Regions from separate parts of the Litchfieldia luteola genome, predicted to be linked through region 2. Evidence: a T-box and tRNA genes for the amino acid it is inferred to sense, from the RefSeq annotation. Region 2 holds a T-box; the other holds one or more tRNA genes.
What was found. The T-box of region 2 lies ahead of trpS (tryptophan--tRNA ligase). A T-box ahead of a tRNA ligase gene usually reads a tRNA of that ligase, here a tRNA-Trp.
Positions count from the first base shown of each region.

Region 1: it has a tRNA-Trp gene. The T-box ahead of trpS (tryptophan--tRNA ligase) is inferred to sense a tRNA for this amino acid. The anticodon was not compared.

Region 1 covers NZ_JAGGKM010000001.1:1,628-8,983, forward strand. Annotated here, with positions in the region: partial or broken rRNA gene J2Z26_RS00005 (23S ribosomal RNA) at 1-409, shown strand, start outside; rRNA gene rrf (5S ribosomal RNA) at 518-633, shown strand; tRNA gene J2Z26_RS00015 (tRNA-Asn) at 665-739, shown strand; tRNA gene J2Z26_RS00020 (tRNA-Ser) at 744-835, shown strand; tRNA gene J2Z26_RS00025 (tRNA-Glu) at 852-926, shown strand; tRNA gene J2Z26_RS00030 (tRNA-Val) at 939-1,014, shown strand; tRNA gene J2Z26_RS00035 (tRNA-Met) at 1,057-1,133, shown strand; tRNA gene J2Z26_RS00040 (tRNA-Asp) at 1,135-1,210, shown strand; tRNA gene J2Z26_RS00045 (tRNA-Phe) at 1,217-1,292, shown strand; tRNA gene J2Z26_RS00050 (tRNA-Thr) at 1,317-1,392, shown strand; tRNA gene J2Z26_RS00055 (tRNA-Tyr) at 1,406-1,490, shown strand; tRNA gene J2Z26_RS00060 (tRNA-Trp) at 1,509-1,582, shown strand; tRNA gene J2Z26_RS00065 (tRNA-His) at 1,599-1,674, shown strand; tRNA gene J2Z26_RS00070 (tRNA-Gln) at 1,715-1,789, shown strand; tRNA gene J2Z26_RS00075 (tRNA-Gly) at 1,794-1,868, shown strand; tRNA gene J2Z26_RS00080 (tRNA-Cys) at 1,872-1,945, shown strand; tRNA gene J2Z26_RS00085 (tRNA-Leu) at 1,969-2,054, shown strand; tRNA gene J2Z26_RS00090 (tRNA-Leu) at 2,093-2,173, shown strand; gene J2Z26_RS00095 (alpha/beta hydrolase family protein) at 2,421-3,446, shown strand; gene J2Z26_RS00100 (GNAT family N-acetyltransferase) at 3,782-4,618, shown strand; gene J2Z26_RS00105 (M20 peptidase aminoacylase family protein) at 4,620-5,765, shown strand; gene J2Z26_RS00110 (MurR/RpiR family transcriptional regulator) at 5,814-6,722, shown strand; gene J2Z26_RS00115 (dipeptidase) at 6,719-7,356, shown strand, end outside.
Region 2 covers NZ_JAGGKM010000001.1:483,143-490,498, reverse strand. Annotated here, with positions in the region: gene opp3b (oligopeptide ABC transporter permease) at 1-804, opposite strand, end outside; gene J2Z26_RS02495 (peptide ABC transporter substrate-binding protein) at 940-2,601, opposite strand; gene J2Z26_RS02490 (DUF3899 domain-containing protein) at 3,021-3,395, shown strand; T-box leader at 3,723-3,966, shown strand; gene trpS (tryptophan--tRNA ligase) at 4,080-5,069, shown strand; gene J2Z26_RS02480 (methyl-accepting chemotaxis protein) at 5,190-7,328, shown strand.

The DNA.
Region 1 (7,356 bases), 480 kb from region 2:
TTTGGCACCTCGATGTCGGCTCATCGCATCCTGGGGCTGTAGTCGGTCCCAAGGGTTGGGCTGTTCGCCCATTAAAGCGGTACGCGAGCTGGGTTCAGAACGTCGTGAGACAGTTCGGTCCCTATCCGTCGTGGGCGTAGGAAATTTGAGAGGAGCTGTCCTTAGTACGAGAGGACCGGGATGGACACACCGCTGGTGTACCAGTTGTTCTGCCAAGGGCATCGCTGGGTAGCTATGTGTGGAAGGGATAAGTGCTGAAAGCATCTAAGCATGAAGCCCCCCTCAAGATGAGATTTCCCATAGCGCAAGCTAGTAAGAACCCTGAAAGATGATCAGGTTGATAGGTCAGAGGTGGAAGCGCGGTGACGTGTGGAGCTGACTGATACTAATCGTTCGAGGACTTAACCACTTATTCTTTACTTGAATGTCTTATCGTTATCTAGTTTTGAAGGAACAAAAATTTCCTCTTGATAATTTCTATAAAGATATTATAATAGAAATTGTCTTATTAAATAAGTCTAGTGACAATGGCGAAGAGGTCACACCCGTTCCCATGCCGAACACGGAAGTTAAGCTCTTCAGCGCCGATGGTAGTTGGGGGTTTCCCCCTGTGAGAGTAGGACGTTGCTAGGCTTGTATTTTAATAAATAGTATTTCCTAATATTCCACAGTAGCTCAGTGGTAGAGCTATCGGCTGTTAACCGATCGGTCGCAGGTTCGAGTCCTGCCTGTGGAGCCATTCTGGAGAGCTGTCCGAGTGGTCGAAGGAGCACGATTGGAAATCGTGTAGGCGGTTACCACTGTCTCAAGGGTTCGAATCCCTTGCTCTCCGCCACTATAACTTATATATTGGCCCCTTGGTCAAGCGGTTAAGACACCGCCCTTTCACGGCGGTAACACGGGTTCGAATCCCGTAGGGGTCACCATTAAACACATCTGGAGGATTAGCTCAGCTGGGAGAGCACCTGCCTTACAAGCAGGGGGTCGGCGGTTCGATCCCGTCATCCTCCACCAACGTTTTTTCGCAAAGCGAAAATAACGTTTCATATTTATTATCGCGGGGTGGAGCAGTCCGGTAGCTCGTCGGGCTCATAACCCGAAGGTCGCAGGTTCAAATCCTGTCCCCGCAACCAAGGTCCCGTGGTGTAGCGGTTAACATGCCTGCCTGTCACGCAGGAGATCGCCGGTTCGATCCCGGTCGGGACCGCCATATGTTGGCTCAGTAGCTCAGTTGGTAGAGCAAAGGACTGAAAATCCTTGTGTCGGCGGTTCGATTCCGTCCTGAGCCACCATTTTTTAATACAAATTAATAATTTGCCGGTGTAGCTCAGTTGGTAGAGCAACTGACTTGTAATCAGTAGGTCGAGGGTTCGACTCCTTTCGCCGGCACCATTCCTTTTTTTGTGGAGGGGTAGCGAAGTGGCTAAACGCGGCGGACTGTAAATCCGCTCCCTCCGGGTTCGGCGGTTCGAATCCGTCCCCCTCCACCATTTTTTTTAAAACTTAATAGGGGCATAGTTTAACGGTAGAACAGAGGTCTCCAAAACCTCCGGTGTGGGTTCGATTCCTACTGCCCCTGCCAAATTTTTTTGTCTATGGCGGTTGTGGCGAAGTGGTTAACGCACCTGATTGTGGTTCAGGCATTCGTGGGTTCGATTCCCATCAGTCGCCCCATTTTATTTTAAATAATATTTTATCAATAGAGCTTCTTCATTGGGCTATAGCCAAGCGGTAAGGCAACGGACTTTGACTCCGTCATGCGTTGGTTCGAATCCAGCTAGCCCAGCCATTTTGCGGAAGTAGTTCAGTGGTAGAACACCACCTTGCCAAGGTGGGGGTCGCGGGTTCGAATCCCGTCTTCCGCTCCAGACGGCGGCATAGCCAAGTGGTAAGGCAGAGGTCTGCAAAACCTTTATCCCCGGTTCAAATCCGGGTGTCGCCTCCAAAAAAGACCATCCTTTTTATCATGCCGGGGTGGCGGAACTGGCAGACGCACAGGACTTAAAATCCTGCGGTAGGTGACTACCGTACCGGTTCGATTCCGGTCCTCGGCATATTTTCAACTTAGACATACGAATAATGGCAATATTTTGCCGGTGTGGCGGAATTGGCAGACGCGCACGACTCAAAATCGTGTTCCTCTGGAGTGCCGGTTCGACCCCGGCCACCGGTATTACTAGATAGCTAAAAACGCTGATAAATCAAGCTTCACACTTAATTGTGTGAGGTTTTTTTATGTTCTCATTTAACTATAACTGTTAGCTCAAATAATCAATGCATTCTACTCACATTCACTTTAAACCATCAATTACAATTTGGAAGAAACCTTTTATAAATTGTAACGTATAAGCTATTAGGACACTTATTTACATATTTTCTATCGAGTTTCTCGTTATTTTTTGAAATAGAGGTGACATTTAGTGAATGTTTTACGAATTAGTAAAAAGTTGTTAATGTTAATAATGCTACTGGTTGTAGCTGGATGTGCAAATGAAGAGAAGGTATTTAAAGAGGAAGTAGTGGAAGAGAAGATTATTGTCGGTGAAAATACTGAATATGAGTTAAATGGTACTTTAACCCTACCGAAAGATAATCAAGAGGCGCTTCCAGCTGTTGTTTTGATACACGGTTCAGGTCCGAGTGATCAGGATGAAACAGCATTTGCATATAAGCCTTTTCGTGATATTGCCTGGGGCCTTGCTCAACAGGGTATTGCTGTTATTCGTTATGATAAAAGGACGTATGCTCATGGTAATAAAATGGCACAGCAAATTAGTGAGATAACTGTATATGAGGAGACAGTCGAAGATGCAATTCGCGCAGCACAACTACTAAAAAAAGATAATCGTATAGATGAAAATAAGGTGTTTGTAGTCGGACATAGCCTTGGTGGAATGCTGGCTCCTCGAATAGATATGCAGGGTGGAAATTTTGCAGGTATTATTATGCTAGGTAGTTCTCCAAGACCATTATGGGAAATTGCCTATGACCAGAATATTGCTGCACTAAAGAAGCAGGAAATGCGTGAGTCTAGTAGAAAACAACAAGATAGGCTAATAGAGATAGAATTGGAAAAAGCACTTCTTTTACAAGAAATGACGGATAGCGAGGCAAATAGAACCACTGTATTTGGGATAGGTGGATATTACTTAAAGGAAATGGAGCAATTTAGTGCAAAATCTATAATCTTACAAGCAGAGAAGCCAATATTGATTATGCAAGGTGAAGACGACTTCCAAGTTTACTATGAGAAGGACTTTAAACTGTGGCAAGAATTATTAGAGGAACATAAGAATGTAACTCTAGTAAGCTATCCAAAGCTAAATCACTTTTTTGTTCAATATGAGGGACAAGAAAAAGGAACAATTGATGAGTATATGGTACCAGGCAACGTAGATCTAAATGTAATTAAGGATATTGGTGATTGGATATTAAAACAAAAATAAAGTTAAGGTGCAAACCAGCATCTTTTGTGGATAGACTTAAGACCGACTTAATAAAGTTGGTCTTTTTCCTGCTGTTTATAGTTTTATTTAATAATGATTTTCAGTATTTTCTCTACAACTAAATAGTTTATTCTACATAAAAGACCATATGACTAGAACCTGAAATATAATATTTAGAATTTTTTATATTTTCATATTGTTTTGTTATTTGTATTCGTTTATAATTTAAAAAAAGCTAACACTTCAAAATGAAATAAGAAATAAAGTGTAAACTTCTAAATATATATTGTACCCTGTGTGATATTGAATCCAAATTGGGGGTGTAGATAAGGAAAATGAATCAAATGAAAGCGATTACATATAAACGGATAGATCAGTTGGAGGATATTAATAAAGTAGTTGCGCTCCAAGTTGATATTTGGAGTCAAGATGTTGTTTCTCCTCAACCTCAATTAGTAGCTTCTATTAATCATGGCGGGTTAGTAATTGGAGCCTTTGCTGGAGAGCAATTAGTAGGATTTTGTTACGGATTTGCAGGCTTTAATGATGGAGAGGCCTATTTAGTTTCTCATATGACAGGTATTTTACCAGAATACCAGAATAGAGGAATTGGCTACGAACTTAAGATTAAGCAAAGAGAATGGGCAATAAATACAGGATATAAAAAAATTGTCTGGACGTATGACCCATTAGAAATAAGGAATGGCTATTTTAATCTCTGTAAGCTAGGAGCCTATTCTAAACGATATATTCCTTCTTACTATGGAGAAATGAAGGATAAATTGAACAAAGGACTTCCCACAGACCGATTGTTAATAGAATGGGATATTTGTTCAAAGCGTGTAGAAAACGCGATTTTTACCTCAGGAAGCAACCACACAAATAATGAATACCAATTACTTCTTAATTGGGAACATGGAATTGAATTTCCAACCCCACTACCCCTAGAGCATAATTTTGATTTGAGTCAAAACGGATACCGTGTTCCAGTACCTTCTAACATTCAATTCATTAAACAACACAATTCAGATGTCGCATTTGCCTGGAGATATGCAGTAAGAACTTCACTAAGTAATGCATTATCATGTGGCTATATCATCAAAAGAGTGCAAAAAGAGCAAGATGCAGATATTCATTTTTACGTAGTAGAAAATACATTAACGGAGGGATGACGTGATACATGCTATAAAAGATTGGGTGATGAAAAACGAGGAATCGATTAAATCAACTTATCATCATCTACATACGAATGCAGAAATAAGTTGGAAGGAAGTTGAGACTACTAAGTTTCTATGTTCGAAACTAGAACAACTAGGCATAACTTATAAAACTTTTAATAACCATACAGGAGTTGTTGGTTACTGGGGAAACAAAGAAGATGGACCAAAAATCGGAATCAGATCAGACATTGATGCTTTGTGGCAGCTTGTTGATGGAGAATGGAAGGCCAACCACTCTTGTGGACATGATGGACATATGACAATGGTTCTTCATGCTATCACATGTCTAAAGGAAATTGGCTTTGAACCAAAGGGCTTGATCAAGATTATCTTTCAACCAGCAGAAGAGTCTGGAAATGGAGCTAAAGCGATTATTGAAACAGGAGTAGTGGCAGGTCTTGATTACCTTATGGGTATTCATGTTCGTCCAATTCAGGAGATGCCATTTGGTGTAGCATCACCTGCTATCTATCATGGAGCAACGACTCTTTTAAAGGGTGAAGTTAAAGGTATACAGGCACATGGGTCGAGGCCTAACCTGGGCATTAATGTTGCTGATTCAATTGCGGCAATCATTCAAGCTGTAAATTCTATTAAAATTGACCCAACAGTTTCAGCATCAGCAAAGGTAACAATGGTCAAGGCAGGTGGAAATAACCTTAATATCATCCCAGATTTTGCGGAATTTGGTATTGATGTAAGAGCAGAGAATAATACTGTAATGACTGATTTACTTGAAAAAGTTCGTCACGCTACGATTACAGCAGGGTTAATCAACTATGCTAAAGTAAATCTTGAACCTCAAGCCTCGATGGTGGCTGCAGAACCAAGTCCTGAGATTGAGGAAGTGGTAAAAGAAGCAATAGTTGAAGCAATAGGGGAAGAAGGACTTGTACCAGCACCAGTTACACCAGGTGGAGAAGACTTTCATTTTTACAAACAGACGTATCCGAACTTACAGGCTACAATGGTAGGCTTAGGGACTGGACTATCACCAGGATTACATCATCCAAATATGAGCTTTAATCTGAATGCTCTCTTAAATGGAGTTAAAATTTTAAGCCTTTCACTTGTGAAGGTAATGGAGCAGAAAGAATAGTATTCGCAAAAGAAACAATTCCACTTCCTCACAGAAAGGATTCGTTAAATGGAACAATATAAAGATCGAATTAGAAAAAAATATAACGAGTTTACGAAACGACAAAAAGTAGTCGCAAAATACTTTATTGACTTTCCAAAAGAAGTTGCCTTTCAAACGGCAAAACAAATAGGGCAAGCATGTGGGGCGAGTGAAACAACCGTCATTCGCCTATGCTATATCCTAGAATACTCTGGATTCAGTGAACTGCAAAAGGAAATTCAATCAAGCTTACTAGAAGATACTTCATCAACGAACCCCATCGAGAATTTCCGAGAAATGTCCCACACTTTAAAGGATACAAACCTAATTCAATATGTAATAGAACAAGATAATGCCTATGTGAAAGCTACATTAGAGGATATTGATTTTAAGCAATATCAAATGGCCGTTGAAAAATTAATAAATGCCGACAATCGCATTGTGCTTGGGTTTCGTTCCTCTTATGGTCCAGCGAGTTGGTTTATGTTTGCTCTAAACATTGTTGTTGGAAATACGACACAGTACCGAGGAGAAATTGAGGATTCAAACTATTTGTTATCTAGGGTGAGTAAGGACACTGTAGTAGTTGCAATTTCCTTCCCCAGATACGTTCGGGAGACGCTTTCTTTTGTAAAGGCAGCAAAGGAGAAAGGCGCTTGTATTATTGCGATAACGGATGACAGACTATCCCCAATTGGACAATATGCTGATATTTTATTTAGAGTTATTGCACCAACGCCTATTCCGTTAAAAGGAATCACACCTACATTTTCTCTTTTAAACTTGCTAGTAACAAGTATTGCTGCATCTGATAACCCTATCGTTCATAAACACATGGCTGGCTATGACCAACATAGTAGTGAAAATTATGTATTTGCAATAAAAGGTACAAAAGATGTTGAGGTCAATCTTACTGAAGATGAGGTGAGTTCGTGAGTGTGCTACATAACAAATTAGTAATAGATGGCCATTTTGATCTATTAATGGATGTCCAAATCCAAAGAGAAAGAGGTAGAACAAAGGTAATTGAGACAGACTATTACCCACGTTTCATTGAAGGTGGTGTGAATGTCATTGTCGCGGCTTTATTTGTAGATAGTGGTTATTTACCAGAAATGGGGCTACGAAAAGCATTAAGTCAAATTAGTGCACTATATGAAGAAGTGAACGAATCACCTGATAAGTTAATGATTTGCTTTAATGGTGAAGACATGAATAAAGCGAAGCAATCCAACAAAATTGGCTTTCTCCTTTCGATAGAAGGAGCAGAACCCATCGGGACAGACCTTAGCTTGTTACGTGTTTTTTATGAGTTAGGAGTTCGAAATCTAGGATTAGTTTGGAGTCGACGAAACGCAGTAGCCGATGGCAGCTTCTTTCAGCCAACTAAGGAAGGGAAAAAAGGAGGGATTAGTAGCTTTGGTGTGAAGGTAATAGCGGAAGCCGAAAAACTAGGAATGACCATTGATGTTTCTCATTTAAATGATGAAGGGTTTTGGGATGTGATTGAAATGGCGACTAAGCCAGTTATCGCTTCTCATTCTAATGCTCGGTCACTCTGCTCTACGAT
Region 2 (7,356 bases):
ATTTGCTTGAATAGATAAAACAAACTGTTGCCCTAATCCAGGGATAGAGAAAATCTTTTCAATAACAAGTGATCCTGTCATTAAGCCTACTGCTAGAGGACCTAATACCGTTAGAATTGGTATCAAGGCATTTCTTAATGCATGTTTAAAGGCAATTGTGAATGGTGTTACCCCTTTTGCTCTCGCTAGTAAAATATAATCAGAACTTAATACTTCCACCATTTCTGTTCTCATAAAGCGTGCTGTAATTGAAAGTGGTAACATCATTAAAGCAATTGTTGGAAGAATCGTGTACTCAAACCCTTCCCAGAATGCAACAGGGAACCACCCTAATTTAACTCCAACATAATATTGTAGTAGACCAGCAAATACAAACGAAGGAATGGATTTACCTGTAACAGCTAGTACCGTAGAACCGTAATCGTAAATCGTATTCTGTTTAAGTGCTGCAACAATTCCGAGTAATATTCCGAGTAATGTCCCTACAATCATCGATTGTAAACCTAGATATGCGGATGGCCCTATCCGGTCCAATATTAAATCGGTAACCTCTCTATTATTAAACTGAAAGGATATACCCATGTCCCCTTGCACAAGGTTTAACATATATTTTGCATATTGTACTGGAACTGGGTCATTTAGACCGTATTTTTCCTTCACAATCAGTAACTGCTGTTCTGACATTTTTTCTTGATTTGTAAACGGAGTACCTGGCATGAGCTTCATAAGGAAGAAGGTAAATGATGCGATTAGAAATAGAGTGATGATCATGTAGATAATTCGTTGAGTTAAATATTTAGCCATCTTATGCACCTCCTAAATTATCAGTTTATTTTTGATATTCGCCAAAGTTCGACATTTCTTACAATTGGAAAAAGAGAGTATATCGCACTTAATATACTCTCTTTTATTCACTTTTAATCAATCACTTAATCTTATTTATTTCTCAATTTTTGTCCATTTGTAGCTATAATCTGGACCAAATGGGTGGATATAAACATTTTTAACGTATTCTTGCATTAATTGAGCTGTACCGCGTTGGTATAATGGTCCAATTGCAGCATCCTCTTCCAATAGAATACGCTCTGCTTCCTGCATTGCTTCAAAGCGAGCCACAGGATCAGTTGCTAAAGTTGTTTTTGCTTCTTTGATTAAACGGTCATACTCAGGATTTGAGTAACCCATTTTATTGTTTCCACCATCAGTTACCCAAAGGTCCATAAATGACATTGCATCTAGGTAGTCAGGTCCCCAACCAGCAAATTGAACATCATAGTCCATTGCAGTATCAAGATCTAAACGTTGAGCAAATGGTACGTTTTTAAGTTTAATTGTTAATCCTTCAAGATTTGTTTCAAGTTGGTTTTTAATGAAATCTTGCATTTTAATTGAAGTTTCAGTGTCTCCACCAAGAACTTCGATTGTTACTTCTGATACACCTAAAGTATCTAACGCTTGTTGCCAATGTTTTTTAGCTTCTTCTACGTTATAAGCATTAAAGTCACCGTGTTCACGGAAGTCTTCTTTTGTTTCTGGGTGTATTACAAAATTTCTAGGAACTAAACCATTTGCAGGAATTGAACCATTGTTAAGGATAACATCTGTAATACCTTGCTCATCAACTGCCATCGAGATCGCTTTACGAACATCTACGTTAGCTAAAGCAGGATTACGTGTTTGGTTAAACTTAAAATAAAAAGTAACAGCATTTCCGTAATTGATGAAATCTTCATGTGTTTTATATTTATCAACAAAGTCTGAAGATAAAGCTCCTGAGATATCAACTGCATTAGTGTCGTAAAGATTTGCAGAAGTTGCAGGATCTTTAACTACTTTTACATTAATTGTTTCAAGACTTACAACATCAGCATCCCAATAATCAGGATTTTTAGTCATAGTCCAGCCTACTTCATGCTCCCAGCTTGAGAGAGTAAAAGGACCATTGTAAACCATGTTTGCAGCTTCAAGTGCGTATTGATCGCCTTGTTCTGTTACAAACTTTTCATTTTGAGGATAGAATGTAGGAAACGTCATCAAAGAATCAAAGTAAGGAACTGGACGTTCTAATGTTACCTCTAAAGTATGGTCATCAATTGCTTTAATACCTAATTGATCTGGAGGTAATTGACCTTCAGCAACTTGAGTTGCATTTACAACTACACCACTCATCATATAAGGACCGTACTCTGAACCAGTTGCTGGATCAACTGCACGTCTCCAAGCGAATACGAAATCATTAGCTGTAACAGGGTCTCCATTAGACCATGTTGCATCTTGACGAAGATTAAACGTATAAACAGTTCCATCTTCACTTAAAGTATGGTCAATTGCCATACCTTCTGTAGCTTCATTGTTTTCATCTAATCTATAAAGACCTTCAAAAACTTGGTTAGCTACATTAAACGCAACAGCATCTGTTCCCATAACAGTATCCATTGTAGGAATTTCAGCCGTTTCTAGAATGTTAAGTATTTGAGCTACGTCCTCTTTTGGAGCGTCTCCACCTTGTCCAGCATCATCATCAGCTGTACCACATGCAGCTAAAAAGCTACTTAATACAAGTGTGAATGCTAACAATAGCAATAATTTTGCTCTGTTCATAAGTAATTTCCTCCCCATTTTAATATTTCAGAAAATCTCTTTGGTGAAAACACCAACATAAATCATTATACATACTTATTATCCAATATGCATGGATTTTACTTGTCTTTTATGTTAGAAACTCTTTTAAGACAAGCGTTTTATGACTAAAAATAGTACTATATACCTATGTTTAGTCTATGATTTTTTGCATAAATTATACAAAATAATTACTTTATATGGATATTTATGTATCTTTTACCTAAAATAAATTATATTAGTAAAGCAATAAACATCCAAAATTAATTATATTACGAAAATTTACACCTTTTACACCTCACTTTTCCTTTACTATACTATTAGCTATAACATACCTTTTGAAAATAGCTTATGCTTATCTTGTGCTAAAGACAAAATCCTAATACGGGAATGGTGATAAAATGATTCAATTACTAAAAAAAACATCATACTTAGTAATTATCTCAATCTTTGTAATATGTCTTCTCTCCTATTTGTATAGTCAAACTGTCTCTCTACTTTCTTTTATCAACTTTACATTTTTCATCTCTAGTTTCTTTATATTGTTATATTTGTTACTATTTGTAGCCAAAGGTGGATTTTTTGATGGGATCACTTATAGTTTTAGACGCTTTACTAAGCAATTTTCTAGAACTGAAGTATTTGCGGAAGATGATTTAGAACAAATGGCTCTTCCATCGGAAATGCTGAGATATAAGAAGACAACCCCTATTATTCTTAATGGACTAATTCTTTTTGTGCTCATGTTAGTTGGTTTGTTATTTTACTACTTGTAAAAACTAGATGTTTTTTAATTTGAACTTGGACCGTTCCTTTCTACTGCAGACACTTGCTTTCCGCGGGGAATCATGAAAAAGCCCAACTGCCGGCTTTTTCAAGAACGGATTCCCATTGGGGAGGAAGTCGAGCCTCCTCGACGTACCGTCTGTGGGGTCTCGACCTTTCCTCTACGTCCCGCAGGAGTCAAGTGTCTTTCGTTCCAATCACTCTTTAAAGAAACTATTTTTTAATCCCTCCGAATCTTGCGAAAAAAAGCCATACAATTAAACAAATTTAGATTGCATTTCTGCCAGGAATTGTATATACTATCAATAATTTAATTCGTAAATGCATTGATAAAGAGTAGTACGCATTTTCTTCTATTTTAGAGAGCCTGTGGTTGGTGGGAACAGGTATAGAGATGATGGGGAATGGACTTTTGAGCATTCTGACTGAACATTGATAGTAGGTCAGGACGTAAGCTTAGCGTTATTTAGGCCCCATTCGCAAAATGGGTCAGAGAGATTTCATTTTTTATGTAAAAATGAAATAACTAGGGTGGCAACGCGGTAACCATTCGTCCCTAACTATTATAGTTAGGGATGGGTGGTTTTTTATTATGTTCAAGACCATTAAGTTGTTCCCTTCACACCAGGAGAACTACCTTCAAATGTTTATTATTAATAAGGAGAGAAACAAACATGAAAACAATTTTTTCTGGAATTCAACCAAGTGGTTCTGTTACTTTAGGGAACTATATCGGTGCTATGAAGCAATTTATAGAGCTTCAAAAAGACTATAACTGTTACTTTTGTATTGTAGATCAACACTCAATTACAGTACCACAAGACCCTACTGAACTTCGTAAAAACATTCGTAGCTTAGCAGCCCTTTATCTAGCAATTGGAATTGACCCTGATAAATCAACACTATTTATTCAATCAGAGGTTCCAGCTCATGCACAGGCTGGATGGATGTTACAATGCGTAGCTTATATCGGTGAACTTGAGAGAATGACTCAATATAAGGATAAGTCTCAAGGCAAGGAAGCTGTAGTTGCTGGGCTATTAACCTATCCTCCACTTATGGCTGGAGATATTCTCCTCTACAATACAGATCTCGTACCGGTCGGTGAAGATCAGAAACAACATATCGAACTGACCCGTGATATTGGTGAGCGCTTCAATAAGAAGTATAATGATATCTTTACAATTCCAGAGCCCAGAATCCCTAAGGATGGGGCAAGAGTAATGTCGCTAGCTGAGCCTACAAAGAAAATGAGCAAATCAGATCCAAATACGAAAGCATTTATCACCCTGTTAGATCCGCCAAAGCAAATTGAAAAGAAAATCAAGAGTGCGGTTACAGATTCAGATGGTATTGTTCAGTTTGACAAAGAAAACAAACCAGGGATTTCAAACTTACTATCCATTTATTCAGTCCTAACAAACAAATCCGTTCAGGAGCTAGTCCAACAATACGAAGGAAAAGGCTATGGAGAATTTAAATCAGATTTAGCACAAGTAGTTATAGAAGAATTAACTCCAATTCAAGAGAAGTACCATTCTATTATCAATTCTCCAGAACTTGATGAGATTCTAGACAAAGGTGCCGGGAAGGCAAATTTAGTTGCAAGTAAAATGGTAAAGAAAATGGAAAAGGCAATGGGTCTTGGACGTAAAAGAAAATAGAATTTTAACAGAGCTGGGGTAAATATTCCCGCTCTTTTTCTACATAATTTCGACAATTTCCCCCAACTTTCTAACTAGCTGTGGTATAATTTATTCTAGTTCGAAAGATGGGGGTTACATATGAAAAAGTCAGAATATTTCCTTAAAAAAATCAAAGCTTTATTCAGTTCCCGGAAGCTACAGAAACTACAAAAATCAAGAAATGGTTTTAAACCTAAACTAAATCTAAATAGACATTCAATAGGTTTTAAAATCAATATTGCTTTTATAATTTCTGTTACCGCTTTTGGTGTAATTCTTAGTTCAATTGTGTCACCTTACATTGGAAAGAACATGGAGCAAAGTATTCGACAACAATCAACTATGGTTGCTGAAACACAGATCAAGAGCATCCAAACCTATGTAGATACTACGGTTGAAGAATTACAGTTAATGTCAGATTCTCTTAAACAAAAGTCAGATCAAGAAATTAGTAATGGCTACGCTAAAATGCGGGGATCAAATAAGAAGTTCCTCGACATTTATCATATAGGTCAAGATGGCATGGAACAGATGCGTCAAGGTTATAAGTCAGTTGTTAGTGATCGTAAAGATGATGCAGTTTATTCGAGTGTTATGGAGAATGACCTTTATATTAGTTCTGTAGAATCACGTGAAAATTATATTGGCTCAAGGCATTATATTGAAACAGCTGTTTCTGTTACTGATTTATTAAATAGACCAATTGGTATTATTGGTACATATATAGATATGAATACATTATGGAATGAAGTTACGAGTGGCATTGACCAAAGTACAGAACAAAAAATGTATATCGTATCCAAGGATGGTTCTTTAGTATCAACAAATGATAAAAGTTGGCTCAATGAACAAGTTGATGCAGAAGGCAACTTCTTAAACCTTTTAGCTCATGAAGGAATCAAACAAATGGTAAGTCAAATTGAAGAAACAGACTTCTCCGAAACTTCAATATTAAATGGTTCTGGAATCTTTAAAAATGAAAATAACAATGAACAAGTTACTTCATATACGTATGATCATAATCTAGGACTTGCAGTGTTTGTAGAAACTCCTACAAAGGTTGCTTTTGCAGCTATTTCTGATATTCAACGAATTATATATTTAATTATATTTGCATCAATTATTGCTGTTACAGTCTTCTCGATTATCTTCTCTAGAAGATTAGTTTCACCTATTAATAAACTAATAGTTGCTTCAAATCGTATTTCAAATGGAGACTTAACGACTTTAACTGAAATACATCGGAAAGATGAAATCGGTGCTCTTGCAACATCATTTGATAGTATGATTACAAACCTTAGAGGCATTGTAACGCAAACGAAAAATGCCTCAAGTTTAACTTTTAACACCTCACAACGCTTAAAAGAAACTGCAGAAGACGTAGCTGCAGCATCTCAAGAAATAAATGCTGCGATTGAGCAAATTGCATTTGGTGCTGAGAATCAGGTGGCGATTAGCCAAAGCAATGATGAGAAAATAACAACTCTATTAAATATTGCTACTAAATTAGATGAACAGAAGTCTGAAGTGATACAGACAGCTGTATTTACCCAAAAGACAATAGCCTCTAACCAACAAATACTTGATAGTCTAATAAACGGTGTTCAAAATCTGGCAAGCTCGACTTCAGACTCTGCTAATGAAGTTAAAGTACTAGAAGATCGTACAAATCAAATACGAAATATTGTACAAACATCCCGTGAAATTGCTGATCAGACAAATCTACTTGCACTTAATGCTAGTATAGAGGCGGCACGTGCAGGTGAACATGGTAAAGGCTTTGCTGTTGTAGCAGATGAAGTACGAAAACTTGCTCAAGCGAGTAGAGCGGCATCAAATGAAGTTGAAACTATTATTAATAATGTAGTTGGGTCAATAGCAATTGTGAATGAAAAAATGAGTAGTAGTATAAAACAAGCAAAAGAAGAAAGCCTGTCAGCTGAACAAGCAAAGCAAGCTTTACTTGAAATTATTAAATCAATGGATTCTGTTCTTGGTTCTGTTGAATTAATGGATAAACTAGTATCAGAACAAACAGAGCATGTTGTAGAAATACAAGAAAAGTCTAAAGAGGCTCTTCATGTAGCAACCGATGCCACTTCAAGCACAGAAGAGGTTGCAGCCGCATCAGTACAAACATCTAGTAACATGAATTCAGTAATCACTCACATAGAATCTTTATTAGATATGGCATCCGATTTACAAAAATCAGTTGAACGTTTTAAATTAGAAGATTAAATAAAAAAAGCAGTCCCTTACCATCCTA